Regions from separate parts of the Streptomyces sp. NC-S4 genome, predicted to be linked through region 2. Evidence: riboswitches for the same ligand, from Rfam matches in the RefSeq annotation. Region 2 holds a riboswitch; the other holds the start of a gene.
The links. A riboswitch is a leader RNA that binds a small molecule or an ion and turns the genes downstream of it on or off. The one in region 2 is predicted to bind glycine.

Region 1: it holds a riboswitch for glycine, as region 2 does, so the genes downstream of both, gcvP (aminomethyl-transferring glycine dehydrogenase) here and gcvT (glycine cleavage system aminomethyltransferase GcvT) in region 2, are expected to answer to the same signal.

The regions. Positions count from the first base shown of each region.
Region 1 is NZ_CM135937.1:1,755,252-1,766,298, reverse strand. It holds gene ACXNSR_RS07415 (bifunctional nuclease family protein) at 1-354, shown strand, start outside; gene ACXNSR_RS07410 (MerR family transcriptional regulator) at 535-1,173, shown strand; gene ACXNSR_RS07405 (DNA polymerase IV) at 1,217-2,671, shown strand; gene ACXNSR_RS07400 (PRC-barrel domain-containing protein) at 2,693-3,058, opposite strand; glycine riboswitch at 3,171-3,269, shown strand; gene gcvP (aminomethyl-transferring glycine dehydrogenase) at 3,465-6,350, shown strand; gene ACXNSR_RS07390 (DUF5999 family protein) at 6,491-6,679, opposite strand; gene ACXNSR_RS07385 (hypothetical protein) at 6,941-7,564, opposite strand; gene ACXNSR_RS07380 (glutamate--cysteine ligase) at 8,052-9,584, shown strand; gene ACXNSR_RS07375 (CPBP family intramembrane glutamic endopeptidase) at 9,774-10,574, shown strand; gene ACXNSR_RS07370 (hypothetical protein) at 10,664-11,047, shown strand, end outside.
Region 2 is NZ_CM135937.1:5,956,548-5,967,594, reverse strand. It holds gene ACXNSR_RS27045 (ABC transporter permease) at 1-763, opposite strand, end outside; gene ACXNSR_RS27040 (ABC transporter substrate-binding protein) at 916-2,664, opposite strand; gene ACXNSR_RS27035 (ABC transporter permease) at 2,743-3,738, opposite strand; gene ACXNSR_RS27030 (enhanced serine sensitivity protein SseB C-terminal domain-containing protein) at 4,177-4,917, opposite strand; gene ACXNSR_RS27025 (enhanced serine sensitivity protein SseB) at 5,012-5,749, opposite strand; gene ACXNSR_RS27020 (AAA family ATPase) at 5,901-6,557, opposite strand; glycine riboswitch at 6,764-6,867, shown strand; gene gcvT (glycine cleavage system aminomethyltransferase GcvT) at 7,046-8,161, shown strand; gene gcvH (glycine cleavage system protein GcvH) at 8,263-8,646, shown strand; gene glyA (serine hydroxymethyltransferase) at 8,664-9,920, shown strand; gene ACXNSR_RS27000 (L-serine ammonia-lyase) at 10,275-11,047, shown strand, end outside.

The DNA of each region.
Region 1 (11,047 bases), 4.2 Mb from region 2:
ACCGCCATTGCCTTCGCGCAGCAGGGGATGGCCCCTGCCCGACCGCTGACGCACGACCTGTTCAAGGACGTGCTGGAGGCGATCGGCGAGGAGCTCACCGAGGTCCGGATCACGGATCTGCGGGAGGGCGTCTTCTACGCGGAGCTCGTCTTCGCCAGCGGGGTCGAGGTGAGTGCGCGTCCTTCCGACGCCATAGCCCTCGCCCTGCGGACGGGGACGCCGATCTACGGGAGCGACGGCGTGCTGGACGACGCCGGAATCGCCATTCCGGACGAGCAGGAGGACGAGGTGGAGAAGTTCCGCGAGTTCCTCGACCAGATCTCACCGGAGGACTTCGGCACCGGCCCGCAGTGAGGTGTCGGCCGCGTCGTCCTCGGGGATCCTCAGCGCATTCGATTAGCCTTTCCCCGTAAAGGGACACGGGAAACCACTCTCAGGGTGATTATCACTCGGCGTGCCGAGTGTGGCGATCGTTGACGCACCCCTGGTGACTGCCTACCTTCGAGGTGGGCAGGTCAAGGACGGAGGGTCGGCGTGAGGATCACGGGCGACGGTACGACCGGGGGCACCCCCGCACGGAGTGAGGCTGGGCCGTACCCGCTGCACGGCGGTGCGATCGGTTCCGCCCGCCGTCAGCCGGAATCGACGCCGGTCGGACCGGTGGGCGCGGATCCGGAGCCCGAGCAGATCGGATACCGCGGCCCGACGGCGTGCGCCGCGGCCGGCATCACCTACCGGCAGCTCGACTACTGGTCCCGGACCGGGCTGGTGGAGCCCAGCATGCGGGCCGCCCACGGGGCGGGGACGCAGCGGCTCTACAGCTTCCGCGACGTCGTGGTCCTCAAGATCGTCAAGCGTTTCCTCGACACCGGGGTGGCGCTGCAGAACATCCGCACGGCGGTCCAGCACCTGCACGACCGGGAGCTCTCGGACCTCGAACGGATGACGCTGATGAGCGACGGCGCCACCGTGTACGAGTGCACCTCGCCGGACCAGGTCGTGAGCCTGCTGCAGGGCGGGCAGGGCGTCTTCGGCATCGCGGTGGGCGTGGTGTGGCGCGACGTCGAGAGCGCGCTGTCGCAGTTGCACGGGGAGCGCGTGGACACCGGCGAGACCCTGGTGCGGCACAATCCCGCCGACGAGCTGGCCGCCCGCCGCAACCGGGCCGTCTGACCCGCGTCGGGGCATTGTCAGTGGCGTAGGGCAGCATCGGGCTGTGAGAGCCGCGCCGACCATCCTGCACCTGGACATGGACGCCTTCTACGCCTCCGTGGAGCAGGCGTCGAAGCCGAGCCTGCGGGGCAAGGCGGTCATCGTCGGCGGCCTCGGGCCGCGCGGGGTCGTCGCCACGGCCTCGTACGAGGCCAGACGCTTCGGAGTGCACTCCGCGATGCCGATGGGGCAGGCGCGGCGGCTCTGCCCGAACGGCGCCTGTCTGATCCCCCGCTTCAGCCTCTACCGGCAGGTCAGCGACGTGGTGATGGCCCTGCTGCGGGACCTGTCGCCCCTGGTGGAACCCCTGAGCCTGGACGAGGCCTTCGTGGACCTGGAGGCGGGCGGGGTGGCCTTCGACTCGCGCAGCGCACGGGAGGCGGGGGAGCGGCTGCGTGCGGACATCCGGGCCGCCACGGGGCTCAGCGGGTCGGTGGGCCTGGCCGGGTCGAAGATGCTGGCCAAGGTGGCCTCCGAGGAGGCCAAACCGGCCGGACTGCTGCTGATCGAGCCGGGGACGGAGCGCGAGCTGCTCGCGCCGATGCCGGTACGGACCCTGCCCGGGGTGGGTCCGGCCACCGGCGAGCACCTGCGCCGGGCCGGGATCACCACGGTGGGGGAGCTGGCGGAGGCCGGGGAGGACGAGCTGGTCCGGATGGTCGGCCGCGCGGCCGGTGCCGGGCTGTACCGGATGGCGCTCGGGCTGGACGACCGGCCGGTGGTCGCGGAGCGCGACGCGAAGTCGGTGTCGGTCGAGGACACCTTCGACGTGGACCTGCACGATCGGGTGAGGATCCGCGGCGAGGTCCAGCGGCTCGCCGACCGCTGCGTGCAGCGGCTGCGGGGCTCCGGGCACTCGGGGCGCACGATCGTGCTCAAGGTGAGGCGGTACGACTTCTCCACCCTGACCCGGTCGGAGACCCTGCGGGGGCCCACGGACGACCCCGCGGTGGTGCGGGAGGCGGCGGCGCGGCTGCTGGAGGGCGTGGACACCACGGGTGGGGTGCGGCTGCTCGGAGTGGGGGTCAGCGGGCTGGCGGACTACACGCAGGAGGACCTGTTCGCGCAGTCGCTCGCCGCTGAGCCGGACGGGGCGGAGGGAGCGGATGGGGCGGACGGGCTGGAGGGGGCGGACGGGAACGACGGAGCGGACAGGACGGCCGGGGCAGGAGGGGAAGCCGTGGCGGCAGACGGTGCCCGGACGGCGGCCGGCGGTGCCCAGCAGGCCGCCGAGCCGCCCCGGGGGCCGGAGCCGGCCCCCGAACGGCGCTGGGCGGCCGGGAGCGACGTACGGCATGCCGTGTACGGGCCCGGATGGGTGCAGGGCAGCGGGGTCGGGCGGGTGACCGTGCGCTTCGAGCAGCCCGGCTCGGAGCCCGGCCGGGTGCGGACCTTCCGGGTGGACGACCCCGAGCTGGAGCCGTCCGATCCGCTGCCGCTCGTGGGGGAACAGGCCTAGGCGGGAACAGGCCTAGGCAGCCTAGTTCTCGCCGCCCGCCAGGCGGCCGAAGTCGTGGTCGAAGTCCGACGGAAGGGTCGTGTCCAGTCCGTAGTGGTGGTAGAGCTGCAGCTCCTGTTCGGGGGAGAGGTGGCGCCCGACACCGAAGTCCGGGGCGTCCCTGATGAGGGCGCGTTCGAAGGGCACCCGCAGGGTGTCGCCCACCAGCTCGCTCGGCTCCAGCGGGACGAAGGCGTCCCGGCTGAAGAGCCCCGTCCGGACCGCGGCCCACTCCGGGACGCCCGTGGCATCGTCGAGGTAGACCTCGTCGATCGTGCCGATCTTGGTGCCATTGCGGTCGAACGCCTTTCGGCCGATCAGGCTGCGCGGATCGATGTCGGTCTGCACGGTCCCTCCAAAAGGTCGCAACTGCTCCGTAATGACTACAGAAGTGCATATCCGCAGTGGAGGCCACTCGGGGAGGGTTCAGAACCTCGCTGGTACGCTGGTGAACGGCTGTCGACCCTGTGCGGGAGAGTCCTCCGAGTGAACGAGACGGAGGCGCCGAAGGAGCAAATCCTCCCCGGAATCTCTCAGGCATACGTACCGCACGGACGAGGCCACTCTGGAAAGCAGGGCGGGTACCGGGCGCGCAGTGCCGGTCCCCCTCCTCACCGACGGTGAAAGCCGGAACTCTCGGGAGACCCCCGTGACTCCGGTGAAACTCTCAGGTGCAGATGACAGAGGGGGAGGCCGTCCGGGTGCCCGCGCCGTGGTGCCCCTCGCAGGTCATACGACCAGGAGGCCTCCGTACATGACCGCCAACCGCATTCCGCTCTCCCAGCTGGAGCGAGGCATCCCCTTCGAACAGCGCCACATCGGCCCGGATGCCGAGGCACAGGCGAAGATGCTCGCCCAGGTGGGCTACGGCTCCCTGGACGAACTGACCGCTGCCGCGGTCCCGGATGTGATCAAGACCGCCGAGGCGCTCGACCTGCCCGAGGCGCGCACCGAGGCCGAGGTGCTGGCCGAGCTGCGCTCGCTCGCCGACCGCAACCAGGTCCTCTCGCCGATGATCGGTCTCGGCTACTACGGGACGTTCACGCCGCCGGTGATCCTCCGCAACGTCATGGAGAACCCGGCCTGGTACACGGCGTACACGCCCTACCAGCCCGAGATCTCCCAGGGCCGCCTCGAGGCGCTCCTGAACTTCCAGACGGTCGTCGCCGAGCTGACCGGCCTGCCGACCTCCGGCGCCTCGCTGCTCGACGAGGGCACCGCGGCCGCCGAGGCCATGACCCTGGCCCGCCGCGTGGGCCGGTCCAAGGGCAACGTCTTCCTGGTGGACGCCGACGCGCTGCCGCAGACCATCGCCGTCATCGAGACCCGCGCCGAGCCGATCGGCATCGAGGTCGTCGTCGCCGACCTGTCCGCCGGCATCCCGGCCGAGGTCGCCGAGCGCGGCATCTACGGTGTCCTGGTCCAGTACCCCGGCGCCTCCGGTGCCGTCCGGGACATCAAGCCGGTCATCGACCAGGCGCACGAGCTCGGCGCCATCGTCGCCGTCGCCGCGGACCTGCTCGCGCTGACCCTGCTGACCTCCCCGGGCGCGCTCGGCGCGGACATCGCCGTCGGCACCACCCAGCGCTTCGGCGTCCCGATGGGCTTCGGCGGACCGCACGCCGGTTACATGGCCGTCCAGGACAAGCACGCCCGCTCCCTGCCCGGCCGCCTCGTCGGCGTCTCCGTCGACGCGGACGGCAACAAGGCCTACCGCCTGGCGCTGCAGACCCGTGAGCAGCACATCCGCCGCGAGAAGGCCACCAGCAACATCTGTACCGCGCAGGTGCTGCTCGCCGTCATGGCCGGCATGTACGCCGTCTACCACGGCCCGGACGGCCTGCGGACGATCGCGAGCCGCACCCACCGCTACGCCACCGTGCTCGCCGCCGGTCTGACGGCCGGCGGGGTCGAGATCGTGCACGGCTCGTACTTCGACACGATCACCGCCCGTGTGCCGGGCCGGGCCGCCGAGGTCGTCGCCGCCGCCCGCGAGGGCGGGGTCAACCTGTTCCAGGTGGACGCCGACCTCGTCTCCGTCGCCTGCGACGAGACCACCCTGCGCGCCGACATCGAGGCCGTCTGGGCCGCCTTCGGCGTCACCGCCGACATCGAGGCGCTGGACGCGACCACGGCCGACACGCTGCCCGAGGGCCTGCTGCGCTCGGACGCGTACCTGACCCACCCGGTCTTCCACCAGCACCGTTCCGAGACCGCGATGCTGCGCTACCTGCGCAAGCTCTCGGACAAGGACTACGCGCTGGACCGCGGCATGATCCCGCTGGGCTCCTGCACCATGAAGCTCAACGCGACCACCGAGATGGAGCCGGTGACCTGGCCCGAATTCGGTCAGCTGCACCCCTTCGCGCCGGTGGAGCAGGCCGAGGGCTACCTCACGCTCATCAACGAGCTGGAGGAACGTCTCTGCGAGGTGACCGGCTACGACAAGGTCTCCATCCAGCCGAACGCCGGCTCCCAGGGCGAGCTCGCCGGCCTGCTGGCCGTGCGTGCCTACCACCGGGCGAACGGCGACGAGCAGCGCACCGTCTGCCTGATCCCGTCCTCCGCGCACGGCACGAACGCCGCCAGCGCCGTCATGGCCGGCATGAAGGTCGTCGTCGTCAAGACCGCCGACGACGGCGAGGTGGACACGGCCGACCTGCGCGCCAAGATCGAGCAGCACCGCGACGAGCTCGCCGTGCTGATGATCACGTACCCCTCGACTCACGGTGTGTTCGAGGAGCACGTCGCCGACATCTGCGCCCAGGTGCACGAGGCCGGCGGCCAGGTCTACGTCGACGGCGCCAACCTGAACGCCCTGGTGGGCCTGGCCAAGCCGGGTCACTTCGGTGGCGACGTCTCGCACCTGAACCTGCACAAGACCTTCTGCATCCCGCACGGCGGCGGCGGCCCGGGCGTCGGCCCGGTCGGTGTCCGGGCGCACCTGGCCCCGTACCTGCCGAACCACCCGCTCCAGCCGACCGCGGGCCCGGAGACGGGCGTCGGCCCGATCTCGGCCGCCCCGTGGGGTTCGGCGGGCATCCTGCCGATCTCCTGGTCGTACGTGCGCCTGATGGGCGGCGAGGGCCTCAAGCGCGCCACCCAGGTGGCGGTGCTCGGCGCCAACTACATCGCCAAGCGCCTGGAGCCGCACTACCCGGTGCTCTACACCGGCCCGGGCAACCTGGTCGCGCACGAGTGCATCATCGACCTGCGGCCGCTGTCGAAGGCCACGGGCGTGAGCGTCGACGACATCGCCAAGCGTCTGATCGACTACGGCTTCCACGCGCCGACCATGTCCTTCCCGGTCGCCGGCACGCTGATGATCGAGCCGACGGAGTCCGAGGACCTCGCCGAGATCGACCGCTTCTGCGACGCGATGATCGCCATCCGCGGTGAGATCGAGCGGGTCGCGGGCGGCGAGTGGCCGGTGGACGACAACCCGCTGGCGAACGCCCCGCACACCGCGGCGGCGCTGGGCGGCGAGTGGAGCCACCCGTACACCCGTGACGAGGCCGTCTTCCCGGGCGGGGTCACGGCCGCCGAGAAGTACTGGCCGCCGGTGCGCCGCATCGACGGTGCGTTCGGCGACCGCAACCTGGTGTGCTCCTGCCCGCCGCTGGACGAGTACGACGCCTGAGGTGAACCGGGTCGTACGACCGCCGTATGACGGTCGTACGACATGAACAAGGGGCCGGTCCGGGAGAGTCTCCCGGACCGGCCCCTTCGCCGTTCCCTACGGGCGGCGGACGGTTCGACCGTCCTGGCCGTACTGGCCGTCTATGCCGCCGCGAGCGGGCGGTGCGGGGCGATGATCTGGCCGTCCGGCAGCAGTTCGCCGGTGTCCTCGAAGAGCAGGACGCCATTGCACAGCAGGCTCCAGCCCTGCTCCGGGTGGTTGGCCACCGGGCGCGCGGCCTCCCGGTCGGCGGATTCGGCTGACGGGCAGGCTGGCTGGTGCTGGCACATGGATGCGTTCTTTCGCTGCGGTGTGGTCTGCGTGCTACGGCTCGATGCGTGATTCATGGCCGTCCCCCTGGGTCATCCCCGCACCCGCGGGGAGCGTGTCATCAGTCTTCCCCCATGACAGCCGCTTCGCAGGTATTTCCCGGCAGCTGTCCTCACAGATTGATGACGCATCACTCGTGCGGGCGGTTCAGGCCAACTCCCCTGTCATTTCGGATGGTTCACAAGTGGCCCGGGCGGACTAGGCCGAATGGGCGATTCGGGTCAGGCGGCGGGCGCGGCCAGGGAGGGAGGCGCCGCCGCCGTCGGCGCCGGGGTCAGCCGACGGGTCAGCACGGGCAGCAGCTCGGAGACCGGATGCGGCCGGTACGGGGCGATGCCGGGCGGGGCCGGGGCGAGGGGCACCAGCAGGTCCTCTCCGGCCGGCAGTCCGGCGGCGGCGTCCGCGCCCACCGCCCCGTGCAGCCACAGGGTCAGCATGTAGAGCTCCGGCACCGACAGCAGCCGCGGCTGGTAGCCGGTGGTGAGGGACTCCGCCTGGCGCAGGGCGCGTTCGGTGGCCGCGACATAGGGCCCCTCGAAGAAATGGGAGAAGACCCAGCCGTCGGGAGTCAGCCGGGTGTCGGCCGCCGCGATGTAGCGGTCCCCGCTGCGGATCAGGAACCGCCAGCCCGTGAGCCGGGTGCGCGGCGGCCTGCCGCCGGCCGCGAGGTTGGACAGGCCCAGCCGGTCGAGGACGTGGACCGGAAGCGGGAGTTCGGCGGTCAGCGGCCCCTGGTTCGCGCGCAGGGCCGGGGTGTGCGCCTCGTGGACGGCGGTGGGGGAACCGAGTGCCGCGAGGACGCTGCGCAGGGCGGGCGCGGGAGCCGGAGGGACATGCAGCGGCATGGTGGGTCGCCTCTCACTTGGGAGACCGGTGGAACGGGGGCAGGTGCGGACTCGCATTCTGGGGCCAGAGGGGGGCCGAGGGGCAATGGCCGCGCGCCAACTCTCTGCCTCGTTTGCGGAGTTTATACGACATGTGTTCACGCAGTGTTTCGGCTAGCTGTCCCGCCTATTGCCGGCAAGGCGCTTACCGGACCCGCTGACGTGGCATTCATGCCCGATGCACGCGAACATGTCGCGCTGACCTCGGAGGTTACCGGACGGGGGCTCGGCTGGAAAGCTCCGGTTATCCGGATCAGGCAAAGTCGAAGCGGAATTTGCATACCGCGACTTGCCAGGTGAATGTGCCGAAGCGCCCTTCGGCCAAACCGGCGCGCGCTCCTCGTCGCGCACGCCCCCCGCGCGTTAGGGATCACGCTGCAGGGGCATCATCGACCGTAACGCGCGCCTGGGTGTACCGGGCCAGGCCCACTCGAGGAGGGACGCTTCGATGGGGGAGAAGGTCGTGGCGGGCGGATTCGACCTGTCCGATCGGCAGCGGTATCGAAGGAAACTCCACGAGTGTCTGGAGGGACTGGAGCGACTTCTGGCGGAGAAGAGGTTCGATCGCCCGAAGAACATGATGGGGTTGGAGATCGAGTTGAATCTCGCGGGTGCCGACGGGTTGCCGCGAATGGTGAATGCCCAGGTGTTGGAGCGGATTGCGAGCCCTGATTTCCAGACCGAACTGGGAATGTTCAATCTGGAGGTGAACGTTCTGCCGCACCGGCTCGGCGGCCGGGTATTCGACCGGCTCGCCGAGGAACTCGGCGCGGGGCTGGGGTACGCCCACCGGCAGGCCGCGGAGATCGACGCCGGAGTGGTGATGATCGGCATCCTGCCGACGATCTCCCGCACGGACCTGGTCGCCGCGAACCTCTCGGCGGTGGACCGCTACTCCCTGCTGAACGAGCAGATCCTGATGATGCGCGGGGAGGACTTCACCCTCGACATCGACGGCGTCGAACGGCTGATCTGGACCTCCGGGTCGATCGTGCCGGAGGCCGCCTGCACCTCCGTACAACTGCACCTGCAGGTGACCCCGGCCCGGTTCTCGGCGGTGTGGAACGCGGCGCAGGCAGTGGCCGCGGCACAGATAGCCGTCGGCGCCAACTCGCCCTTCCTGTTCGGGCGTGAGCTGTGGCGGGAGTCCCGGCCGCCGCTGTTCACCCAGGCCACCGACACCCGGCCGCCGGAGCTCCAGGCGCAGGGCGTACGGCCGCGCACCTGGTTCGGCGAGCGGTGGGTGGACTCGGCGTACGAGCTCTTCGCCGAGAACGTCCGCTACTTCCCCTCCCTGCTGCCGATATGCGACGAGGAGGAGCCCCTGCGGGTGCTCGACGGGGGCGGGGTACCGGGGCTGCAGGAGCTCGTCCTGCACAACGGCACCGTCTACCGGTGGAACCGGCCCGTGTACGGGGTCGCCGACGGGGTGCCGCACCTGCGGGTGGAGAACCGGGTGCTGCCGGCCGGGCCGACGGTCGCCGACGTCGTCGCCAACGCCGCCTTCTACTACGGGCTCGTGCGCACCCTCGCGGACGAACCGCGCCCGGTGTGGACCCGGTTGCCCTTCGCCGAGGCGGAGGCCAACTTCGACGCGGCCTGCCGGTACGGGATCGACGCGCGGCTGCGGTGGCCGCGCCGCGGCCGGGCCGGGGGGCTGGCGAGCGTGCCCGCCGTACGGCTGGTCCTGGACGAGCTGCTGCCGATGGCGGCGGCGGGGCTGGACGCCTGGGGCATCGAGCCCGCGGACCGGGACCACTACCTCGGCATCATCGAGGAGCGCTGCCGGCGCCGGGTGAACGGGGCGACCTGGCAGGTGGACACCTACCATCGGGCGCTCGCCGCCGGACTGGAGCGGGACGAGGCGCTGGCCGCGACGACCCGCAGGTACAGCGAGCTGATGCACAAGGGCGACCCGGTGCACACCTGGCCGGTGGGGCTGACGGAGGAGGTGACGGCCTCGGTGCCCGTCGTGCGCTGACCGGACCCGGAGCCGGCCCCTGCCGCGGCAGGGGCCGGCTCCGGGTCCGGGTCCGACCGCCCGCCGCGCCCCCCAGCGGCGCCTCCGACACCGTCCGGTGATCCCGGTGATGGCCCCGCAGTGATCCTCCCGGTCCGCCGAGGAGGCAGTATGGGGTGATCGCAACGGGATGGCAGGACGGAGTCGGGCGTGCGGACGGAGCCGGAGCCGGTGTTCGTGGAACTGGACGAGGACGGGCGGCGGAGCCTGCTGCGCACCGAGACGCTGCTCGTCCTCGCGCTGTCGCTGGGCGCGAGCGGGGTCTCGGCGCTGATCAGCTTCATCGGCTCGCTCACCAAGCCCGGCGGGCTCAAGGACCAGGCGGCCACCCTCAACGGCTCCTACGCCCCGGGCCGGCCCTGGCTGGACCTGGCCTGGCAGCTGTTCGGCATCGCGAGCGCCCTGGTCCCCGTACTCCTCGTGGCGCACCTGCTGACCCGCGAGGGCGCCCCAGGGCTGCGGGTGCTGGGCTTCGACCGCACCCGGCCCTGGTGGGACCTGGGCCGCGGCGCCTTGGTCGCGGCCGGGATCGGCAGTGCCGGGCTGGCCTTCTACCTGGGCGCCCGGGCCACCGGATTCAACCTCACGGTGGTGCCGGAGGCGCTGCCCGACGTGTGGTGGAAGTTCCCCGTACTGATCCTCTCCGCGCTGCAGAACGCCGTGGTGGAGGAAATCATCGTGCTGGCCTACCTGCTGCGCAGGCTCGGCCAGCTGGGCTGGTCGCCCATGGCCGCGCTGCTGGCCAGCTCGGCGCTGCGCGGCTCCTACCACCTCTACCAGGGCATCGGCGGCTTCATCGGCAACATGGTGATGGGCGTCGTCTTCGTCCTCGCCTACCGGCGCTGGGGCCGGGTGACGCCGCTCGTCGTCGCGCACGCGCTCCTCGACATCGTCGCCTTCGGCGGGTACGCCCTGCTCGCGGGCAAGGTGGGCTGGCTGCCGACGCCGTGACCGGCGACCGCCCACCCGATCGGCCCTTCCGGGCGGTGGCGGACGCCGGAGCGGTGCGACGCTGGAGGGCGAGCAAGGAGGCGCGCCCGGTGGCTGTTCTGGACACCTTGGTACCGTTCGCTCCCTTCCTCGTGCCCGTGGTCACCGGCCTGGTGGGCGGCATCAGCCTCCTCATCCGCGACCGGCGCGAGGCGCGCAGCACCGACCACCGCTACCGCCGGCGCCTGGAGAAGGCCCAACTGGAGATCCAGTTCCTCTCGGGCTGGCTCCAGGCCAAGCAGGCGGCGCCGACCGATTCCGTGCCGGATCCGGAGCCGGGACGCTGGCTGGACGAGTGCTACGCGTCGGTGCGCCGGGCCAAGCAGGACACGGGCGGCCGCCACCGGACGGGCCCGGTCTCGCTGCGCCGCCTCCTGCTGCTGGGGGAGGTGAGCGGCCCGGCGAAGAGCGTGCGGGTCGCCTACTGGATCTCC
Region 2 (11,047 bases):
AGCGCAGCCCGTGGCGGGTGATGACCACCCGTTCGCGCAGGCCCTTGGCGCGCGCGGTGCGGATGTAGTCCTCACTCATGGTCTCCAGCATCCCGGCCCGGGTGAGCCGGGCGTAGAGCGCGGAGTAGAGGAAGGCCAGCGTGCTCCAGGGCAGGACCAGCCCCTGGAACCAGGCGGCCGGATCCTCGGAGAAGTCCACGTACACATTGGTGAACACGGGCCAGTTGAAGACGAAGACGGCCAGCGAGAGCGTGCCGGTGAAGAACATCGGCAGCGAGACGCCGGCGAGGGCCACGCCCATCGCGAGACGGTCGAAGAGCGAGCCCGGCCGCAGGGCCGAGACCACGCCCGTGGTCACACCGGTGATCAGCCAGATGACGGCCGCTCCCAGGGTGAGGGAGGCGGTGATGGGCAGCCGGTTGACGATGTCGGGCCAGACCTCGACGTGGTCCTTGAAGGAGTAGCCGAGGCAGGGGGCGCTGCACTGCGAGGGGTCGGGGCCGTAGTTGAACTCGCGGCCCGCGAAGATGCCCCGCAGGAAGTCCCAGTACTGCGCGTACAGGGGCTGGTCGAAGCCGAGGTTCTTCTTGACCGCGGCGATGGATTCGGGCGAGGGGTTCTTGCCGACGTACTGGGTGGCCAGTGAGTCGGCCGTGCCGCCGGCCAACCGGGGCAGCAGGAAGAAGATCGCGAAGGTGATCGCGCTGACAACGAGCAGCAGGAACACCGCGGCGAACAGCCGCCGGACGATGTACACAAACACGGGGGTCGGCTTCGGCGTCCGCCGGTCCGCCCCGCACCCCGGTCGGGGGCGCGGGACGGACCGGCGCGCGCACTGCTGCCTTCACCTGCCTTCCACGGTTCTGGCAGATCTGGCTGAGAGGGTCGAACTGCCTGAGGACTTGACGTCCGGGGTTACTTCAGGCCGATGTTGAGGTAGTCGTACTGACCGCTCCACGCCGGGTTGGAGACCACGTTGGTGAGCTTGGGCGAGCGGTAGTGCAGGACCTTGAAGTAGGTCAGGGGCACGATGACCGCCTGGTCCATGACCTTCTTGTCGATCTCGCCGTAGACCTTCTCGCGGGCGGCGGAGTCGGTGTTGGCGATGTTGTCGTTCAGCATCTTGTTGATCTCGGGGTCGTTCAGCTGCGACAGGTTGGTGTTGCCCGTCTTGCTGATCGCGTCACCGTGGACGACCTGCTGGAGGAAGCCGAAGCCGCTCGGCCAGTCGGCGCCCCACTGCATCATCATGAGGCCGATCTTGTTGTCCTCGGTGAACTTCGGGACACCGGCGTAGTCGCTGAAGTACTTGCCGGCCGGGAACTGCTGGATCTTGACCGTGATCCCGATCTTCTTCAGGGACGCCTGGATGGCCGTGGCCATGTCGACCTCGCCGGCGCGGTCGTTGCGCGCGGTGATGGTGGTCTCGAAGCCGTTCGGCTGGCCGCAGGCGGTCAGCGCGGCCTTGGCCTTGGCCTCGTCACCCTTGTCGTCCGGGGTCTTGTACGTGTTGAAGTCGACGTGACCCGGGATGTCGGTCGGCAGGACGGTGCTGGCGATGGCACCGCGGATCGGGCCGCCGAAGGCGGTCTGCACCGACACCTTGTCGATCGCGTACTGGACCGCCTTGCGGCACTCGACGTTGTCGAAGGGTGCCACCTTGGTGTTCATCGCCATGTAGACCAGGCGACCACCCTCGGCGTTGTCGGTGTTGGGGTCCTTCGAGGTCAGCAGCTCGGTCTGGGTCTGCTGGGCCACACCGTTGCCGACGATGTCGATGTGGATGTTGCCGGCCTTCAGGTTGGAGTCGATCGTCTCCTGGTTGACCTTCAGCTTGACGACGATCTTCTCCGGGAGCTGCTTGCGCAGCGGGTCCGTGGAGGCGTCCCAGTTGGGGTTGCGGACCAGGACGGCCTGCTTGTCGTGCTCGTAGCTCTCGAACATGTAGGAGCCCGAGGAGACGATGTTCTTCACATAGTCCGCGCCGTTGTCCTTGGCCTTCGGCACGGGGGCCGACTGCGGGTTCGCCAGCAGGTAGTCGAACTCGGCGAAGGGCTGCTTCAGCTTGAAGACGATCGTCTGGTCGTCGGGGGTCTCGATGGACTGCAGTCCCGTGTCGGACTTGTCCTTGTACGGGCCCTCGTACGGGGTCTCGTTGTTCTTGAGGTACTGCGCGAGGTAGTTCGGGCCGTTGGAGTGCACGTCGCGCGCGAAGTTGCTGCGCTCGACCGCGTACTTGACGTCCTTGGACGTGACCAGCGAACCGTCGCTGTACTTGACGCCCTTTCGCAGCTTGTACGTCCAGGTGGCGCCACCGTCGCTCGGCACGCCGAGGCTCTCGGCGAGGTCCGGGACCACCTTGTTGCCCTCGGCGCCCGGGGCGGGCGCGAAGGTGGTCAGCGGACGGGCGTACAGGCGGCTGAAGTTGAAGACGAAGCCGTAGTACGTGTTGCCGGGGTCGAAGGAGTCGGGGGTGTCGGACGCCTCGTAGACGACCGTCCCGCCCTTCTTGTCCGAGGCGTTGACCACGGCCTTGACGGCGGCGTTGGCGCCGGCCGACTTGTCGTCGCCGCCGGTCTTGTCACCACCATTGCAGGCGGAGGCGGTGAGGGCGACGGTGATGGCGGCGGCGAGCACCGCGGCTGTTCTCGACCTGCTTCTCATGGCGGAGTGATGCCCCCTGATTCGGAGTGATGGTGCGTACTGGCGGAGCCTCGGCCGGGTGCCCGAGGTACGGGTGGGTCAGCGCGAGCTCTTGGGGTCCAGGGCGTCGCGCAGACCGTCGCCGAGGAGGTTGAAGGCGAGCACGGTGACGAAGATCGCCATGCCCGGGACGACCATGAACATCGGGTCGACCTTGTAGTAGGCCACGGCGGAGCTGAGCATTCCGCCCCAGGAGGCCTGCGGCGGCTGGATGCCCACGCCGAGGAAGCTCAGGGAGGCCTCGAAGAGGATGTTGGTCGGGATCAGCAGCGTCGAGTAGACGAGGATCGGTGCCATCAGGTTCGGCAGCAGCTCGCGGAAGACGATGAACGGGCCGCGGGCGCCGAGGCTGCGGGCCGCGTCGACGAACTCCCGCTCGCGCAGCGAAAGGGTCTGGCCGCGCACGATGCGTCCGATGTAGGGCCAGCTGAAGAAGCCGATCACGAAGATCAGCACGCTGATGTGCAGCGGCAGTCCTTCGAGGCCGAAGGCCCCGCCCTGGAGGGCGGCCGAGATGGAGATCGCGAAGAGCAGCAGCGGGAAGGCGAGGAAGGTGTCCATCATGCGGCTGATCACCGTGTCGGCCCAGCCTCCGTAGTACCCGGCGATGACGCCCAGCACGGAGCCGATGAACACCGAGACCACGGTCGACCCGAAGGCGACCAGCAGGGAGACCCAGGAGCCTTCCAGGATGCGGGTGGCGATGTCGCGGCCGAACTTCGGCTCCACGCCCAGCGGATGGTCCCAGCTGATGCCGCCGAAGGAGCCGATGGGGGTGGCCAGGGAGGGATCGATGAGGTCCTGGTGCAGGGCGTCCGGGTCCAGCCCGAACATCCACTGGATCGGCTGCGAGAGCATGGCCAGGACCACCAGCAGCAGGACGACCAGGCCGCCGGTCATGGCCACCTTGTCGCGCTTGAGTCTGGTCCACGCGATACGGCCGAGCGAACGTCCCTCGATCGCCTTGCGCGGAACCTCGGAGGTGGCCACGGCTGCGGGCTCGGCCGCGCTGGTGTCCTGCAGTGGTGCCGTCATCGTGGTGGGACCCCTCTCGGCCGACATCGGTCGGCCCATGCCCGCCGCTGTGGCGGCTTGGTTCAATCGGCGTCGCTGGTGGTGCGATTGGCACGAAATGTGCCGGAAGTGCACGTGAAGAGCTGGTGTTTGCGAGATGGACCGGCCTTCGGTGGGGTGGAGTCTTCAACGCCCTCTCGAGCGCCCGCCAGACCCCCCGGGGATGTGATGCGCAACCGTGATCTACGCCTACACCTTCCGTTATCCGAACCCCGGGATCTGTTGAGCGGTGAAACACCGCCCGTTCGGCACGGAACGGACATCCGGCCCAACTGCCTTTTCAGCCACGGATCTTGGGCGGACTCCCCGGATACGCCGAAGGCCGCACCGATGGGGACCGGTGCGGCCTTCGAGGTGGATGGATCGATATCCGGACATCGCGGAACGCGGAGCGTCCGGTCAGTACGCCGGCGCCTGCCCCTCGCGGTCGTAGAAGGGGCGGGTCTGCGCGCGCAGCCACATGGCGACGGGGTCGTGCTCGTCCCCGAGTGCGACCGTGCACACCGGGACGCCCTCGGGGACCACCCCGACCGACTGCCGCATCATCTCCCGTACGGATTCCAGCGCGGGCGCGGAGGCGTCGTACAGGTCGAGCCCGACCGCGAGGTACGGGGAGCCGAGCGCGGGCTGCACCCAGGCGCGGCGCAGCGACCGCACCGCCGGGGTGCGGTGCGCGTGCTGGGTCAGCAGCCCGTAGAACTGCGGGAGCTCGATCGCGGGCTCGGAGAGCCGCAGCGGGCCGGCCGGCATCCGGTCCAGGCCGGTGGCGATCCGGCGCAGGTCCGCCCAGGGCACGCCGAGGCCACCGCCCTGGGCGTGCGGGTTGAGCCACAGGCCCCAGCGGTCCGGGTACAGCGCGCGGGCGATGTCCCGCCCGGTGACCACCTCGTAGCCCCGGTTCCAGCCGCTGGCGGCCAGCTCCTGGGGGGAGGTGACGCAGGGCGCGTAGCCGAGGCTGTCGACCTCCATGCCGCCGTACTGGGCGTCCGGGGATCCCGGCTGCCCCTGCCAGAGCAGCATCCACAGCCGGCCCTCGGCGAGGGCGTGCAGGAGTGACTCGTAACTCTCGTAGCGCCCGGGAGTCACCTGGCGCATCATGTGCTCGACCTGCCCGGCCGCGGCCGTGCCTGACGCACTCACCCGGAACCCCTCTTCGTCCGCCCGTCGCTCCACGCGTTTCCTCCGAACCGGCAGTCGCGCGTGCGGCCAGGAGATGTAACCAGCTTAAGCGGCCCTACGGCAGGTAGAAGGGGCGTACGCGCTCACGAATCCAGTCCGTGACCGGGTCCTGGGCGGCGTCCAGCAGGATCAACTGCACGGGCCACGGCGGCGGGACACGGGTCAGGGCCCGTCCGAGGGCCTCCATCGGCGCGCTCTGCATTTCCGGTTCCCATCCCACCAGGCGGACACCGACGAACAGCTGGGGCTCCCCGCCCTCGATGCTGGCGAGGCAGCGGTGCGCGGCGGCGACCACCCCGGTGGCCCGGAACTCCTCGGTGGCGGCGGCCAGGAAATCCACCGGATCGTCCTGCCAGTCGGGCTCGAAGAGCCGGACCCGGCCGCCGGTGGCCGGGCCGTCGAGCGGGGTCCGGCCGCTGCGGCAGAGCTCCGCGACGGCGGGCGGCGGGAGCGGTACGCCGACGGCGCCTTCGGGATTGAGGGCGATGCCGAGCTGCGGGGGCAGGCCGCGGGCGAACTCGACGGCGGGAGCCACCGCGAAGTCCATGCCGGGGCCGACGCAGGCGAGGAACTGGGCCTCGGAGCTGTAGACGGGGACGTACGCCGCCCCGCCGATGTCCATGGTGGGCAGGTCGAGGCCGGCCGTCGGCGGGGTGCCGCCGCCGCCCGGCAGGGGCACCCATACCTGGCTGCGCCCGAGGACCTCCAGGATCCGCCCCCCGGCGTCCGGCTGCCCGAGCGCCGCCCCGAGCACCTGCTCCAGCTCATTCCCCGGCCAGCCGCTGCCCTGCATGTCCCCTGCCTCCGTGATCCCGCCGCGTGTCGCCCCGCAGGGTACCGGCCCCGCGCGCGGCCGCGCCGCCGGGGTCCGGCGGCGGATCCCGCCCCCCGGGCGTTCGGGGAGCGGGTCCGGGCGGAGCCCGGCAGCGGCGCCGCCCGGCGGCTCAGGCGCCGAAGGCTATGCGGGTCACCGTGGCGGCGGAGGCCCGGTCCAGCAGGGTCGCCGAGGCGCAGCCCGCGGGCGGGCGGCCCGCCTCGGCCTCGCGCAGCAGCCGGGTCACCGCGCCGCGGTGGCGGGCGAAGGCATAGGCGGAGACCCCGCGGCCGCGCGCGGCCTGACCGGAGAGGGCCTCCTCGGGGCTGCTGTCCAGCAGGAGCAGGTGCAGCGCCCGGCCCCGGCGGCGCGCGACGGCCGCGAGCAGGCCGCGCACCCAGGCCTGCGTACCGCAGTCGTGGACGACCACGGAGGCCCCGGAGCGCAGGATCCGCCACAGCCCCCAGTAGTGCGCGGCGCGCACCAGCGGCCGGTACACGGCGTACGGCAGCGCCGCGGGCATGCGGCGCTCCCAGCGCTCACGGGTGTCCTGGGAGTCCACGGCCCCGCCCTCGGCTGCCGCCCGCTTGATCAGCGTGCTCTTGCCGCCGCCGGGCAGACCGGACACCACGACGATGTCCCCGTCGGCGAAGCCGAGCCGGCGCGGGGCGCGCACGGCCGGTCCGCGCAGGTCGCGTACGAGGCCGGGGCAGCTCTCGGCCGCCCTCCCGCGCCCGCGCGCGCCGCGCTGTGCGGGCACCGCCTCCACGGTTCCGGTCGTCGTCACCACTCCGAATCTCCGCACAGTGTTCGCCTCCCCCGAATCGGGTCACCCGGACCCTTGCCCACTGAGTGTAAAGAGACGGTAATCCGGCGGACCCGGTTCCGGTCCGGCCTTTCGGAGGGCCGTACGAACTTTCGGACCCCGCCGCCCGATCTCGGGCATGGCGTGCAATGATGTGCGCCATCTGGACCAACTGCATACCGGCCGCTTGAATCCGCGCGGGAGAGTCCCGGCACGCCGCAAGGCCGTGCGCGGGCGCCGAAGGAGCAAGAACCTCCCTTGAATCTCTCAGGCCCCGTACCGCGTGGATGAGGCAGATCTGAAAAGCGAGCTGCAGCGCAGCAGCTCCACCCAAGGTGCAAGTCGATGAGAAGAACCGGCGATCGGGCGATCGGCGGAACTCTCGGCGAACCTCTCAGGTTCCGATGACAGATGGGGAGGAACGTCCTCGTCATGTCATGTCGATGCCCTGGGACCCGGGAGCCACACCCATGAGCACTGCCCCCCGCCTGACCGCCCTCGATGCGCTGCACCGCTCGCTCGGTGCGACCATGACCGATTTCGCGGGCTGGGACATGCCGCTGCGGTACGCCAGCGAGCGCGACGAGCACAACGCCGTACGCACCAGGGCCGGTCTCTTCGACCTGTCCCACATGGGCGAAATCACGCTGACCGGCCCGGAGGCCGTCAAGGCCCTGGACTACGCCCTGGTCGGCAACATCTCCACCGTCGGTGTCGGCCGCGCCCGCTACACGCACATCTGCCAGGAGGACGGCGGGATCGTCGACGACCTGATCGTCTACCGCCTCGGCGAGACCGAGTACATGGTCGTCGCCAACGCCTCCAACGCCCAGGTCGTCCTGGACGCCCTGACCGAGCGCGCCGCCGGCTTCGACACCGAGGTCCGCGACGACCGCGACGCGTACGCCCTGATCGCCGTGCAGGGCCCGGAGTCCCCCGGCATCCTGGCGTCCCTGACCGACGCCGACCTGGACGGCCTGAAGTACTACGCGGGCCTGCCGGGCACCGTCGCGGGCGTGCCCGCGCTGATCGCGCGCACCGGCTACACGGGCGAGGACGGCTTCGAGCTGTTCGTCGCCCCGGAGCACGCCGTGGAGCTGTGGCAGGCGCTGACCAAGGCGGGCGAGGGCGTCGGCCTGGTCCCGGCCGGCCTGTCCTGCCGCGACACCCTGCGCCTGGAAGCGGGCATGCCGCTGTACGGGCACGAGCTGACCACCGCCCTCACCCCGTTCGACGCGGGCCTGGGCCGGGTCGTGAAGTTCGAGAAGGAGGGCGACTTCGTCGGCCGCGCCGCGCTGGAGGCCGCCGCCGAGCGCGCCGCCACCGCTCCGCCGCGCAAGCTGGTCGGCCTGATCGCCGAGGGCCGCCGCGTGCCGCGCGCCGGTTTCCCGGTCGTGGCCGACGGCCGGGTCATCGGCGAGGTCACCTCCGGCGCCCCGTCCCCGACGCTGGGCAAGCCGATCGCGATGGCGTATGTGGACGCGGCGCACGCCGCGCCCGGCACGTCCGGCGTCGGCGTCGACATTCGCGGTACGCATGAGCCGTACGAGGTCGTGGCCCTGCCGTTCTACAAGCGGCAGAAGTAGCCCCACGCACCGCGTCCGCCGTCCGGGAACCCGTACGGCGCCGTCTCAGTACCCAAGACCGCAGTTCGTATCCACTCCCCCGCATCCAGGAGAATCAGGTCATGAGCAACCCCCAGCAGCTGCGTTACACCAAGGAGCACGAGTGGCTGTCGGACGCCGTGGACGGCGTCGCGACGGTCGGCATCACGGAGTTCGCGGCCAACGCGCTCGGTGACGTCGTCTACGCCCAGCTCCCCGCGGTCGGCGACACCGTCACCGAGGGCGAGACCTGTGGCGAGCTGGAGTCGACCAAGTCGGTCAGCGACCTGTACTCCCCCGTCACCGGTGAGGTCGTCGAGGCCAACCAGGACGTCGTGGACGACCCGGCCCTCGTCAACACCGCCCCCTTCGAGGGTGGCTGGCTGTTCAAGGTGCGTCTCTCGGAAGAGCCGAAGGACGTGCTGACGGCCGACGAGTACGCCGCGCTCACCCACTCCGACAACTGACACCCCAGGGGATCCTGATGTCTGTTCTCAACACCCCGCTGCACGAGCTCGACCCGGACGTCGCCGCCGCCGTCGACGCCGAGCTCGTGCGCCAGCAGTCCACCCTGGAAATGATCGCGTCGGAGAACTTCGCTCCGGTCGCCGTCATGGAGGCCCAGGGCTCGGTCCTGACCAACAAGTACGCCGAGGGCTACCCGGGCCGCCGCTACTACGGTGGCTGCGAGCACGTGGACGTCGTCGAGCAGATCGCGATCGACCGCATCAAGGCGCTGTTCGGCGCCGAGGCCGCGAACGTCCAGCCGCACTCCGGTGCGCAGGCCAACGCCGCCGCGATGTTCGCGCTGCTGAAGCCGGGCGACACGATCATGGGTCTGAACCTGGCCCACGGCGGTCACCTGACCCACGGCATGAAGATCAACTTCTCCGGCAAGCTCTACAACGTGGTCCCGTACCACGTCGACGAGACCGGCGAGGTCGACATGGCCGAGGTCGAGCGCCTCGCCAAGGAGTCCAAGCCGCAGCTGATCGTCGCCGGCTGGTCCGCCTACCCGCGCCAGCTGGACTTCGCCGCCTTCCGCCGCATCGCGGACGAGGTCGGCGCGTACCTGATGGTCGACATGGCGCACTTCGCCGGCCTGGTCGCCGCGGGTCTGCACCCGAACCCGGTGCCGCACGCCCACGTCGTCACCACCACCACGCACAAGACCCTCGGCGGTCCGCGCGGCGGTGTGATCCTGTCGACGCAGGAGCTGGCCAAGAAGATCAACTCCGCGGTCTTCCCGGGTCAGCAGGGCGGCCCGCTGGAGCACGTGATCGCGGCCAAGGCCGTCTCCTTCAAGGTCGCGGCCTCGCCCGAGTTCAAGGAGCGCCAGGAGCGCACCCTGGAGGGTGCGAAGATCCTCGCCGCCCGCCTGGTCCAGGACGACGTCAAGGCCGTGGGCGTGGACGTCCTCACCGGTGGCACCGACGTGCACCTGGTCCTGGTCGACCTGCGCAACTCGGAGCTGGACGGCCAGCAGGCCGAGGACCGCCTCCACGAGGTCGGCATCACGGTCAACCGCAACGCCATCCCGAACGACCCGCGGCCGCCGATGGTGACCTCGGGTCTGCGGATCGGTACGCCGGCCCTGGCCACCCGCGGTTTCGACGCCGAGGCCTTCACCGAGGTCGCCGAGATCATCGCGCAGGCGCTGAAGCCCGCGTACGACAGCGAGGCCCTCAAGGCCCGCGTCTCGGCGCTCGCCGCGAAGTTCCCGCTGTACCCGACGCTCTAACCGGCGTCCGGCCAACGGCCACGGAAGGGCCCGGCCTTGTTCCCGCACAGGCCGGGCCCTTCTCATGAACGGGCCCGACACCACCCGGCCCGGCCGCGGTGGGGGCCCGCCCCCGCCCCCGCGCTTTCCGCACTCACCCCTCCCGGCCCGCGCGCCGCACCGCGGGCCCGATGGATCACCCGGGGCCCCGGGCCGACACCCGGCCGCCCGGTCCGCGTAATCCTTCCCACCCCGTCCGAGAGCCGAGACGTTCACCTCCGCGCGTTAAGCTCGTCTGCCGGACAAAATCCGAATAATCCTCTTCTCCTCTCCCGCCCCCTCCCACCCCACGAGCAGACAAGGGAGTCCGCCACCGTGGCCATCTCCGTCTTCGATCTCTTCTCCATCGGTATCGGTCCCTCCTCCTCCCACACGGTCGGTCCGATGCGGGCCGCGCGCATGTTCGTGACGCGGCTGAAGAAGGACGGCGTGCTGGCCCAGACCACCTCCGTCCGGGCCGAGCTCTTCGGATCCCTCGGCGCGACCGGCCACGGGCACGGCACCCCCAAGGCGGTGCTGCTCGGCCTGGAGGGCCACTCCCCCCGCACCGTGAACGTCGAGACCGCCGACGACGAGGTCGAGCGCATCCGCAAGAGCGGCCGGCTGCGGCTGCTGGGCGCGGAGATAGGCGATGTCCACGAGATCGCCTTCGACGAGCCGAACCAGCTGATCCTGCACCGCCGCCGTTCCCTGCCGTACCACGCGAACGGCATGACGCTCTTCGCGTACGACGGCGCCGGCACCCCGCTGCTGGAGAAGACCTACTACTCGGTCGGCGGCGGCTTCGTCGTGGACGAGGACGCGGTCGGCGAGGACCGGATCAAGCTCGACGACACGGTGCTGAAGTATCCTTTCCGCTCCGGCGACGAGATGCTGCGCCTCGCGAACGAGACCGGCCTGTCGATCTCCTCCCTGATGCTGGAGAACGAGAAGGCCTGGCGCACGGAGGAGGAGATCCGCGAGGGCCTCCTGGAGATCTGGCGCGTCATGCAGTCCTGCGTCTCGCGCGGCATGTCCCGCGAGGGCATCCTCCCCGGCGGCCTGCGGGTCAAGCGCCGGGCCGCCGCCACGGCGCGCCAGCTGCGCAC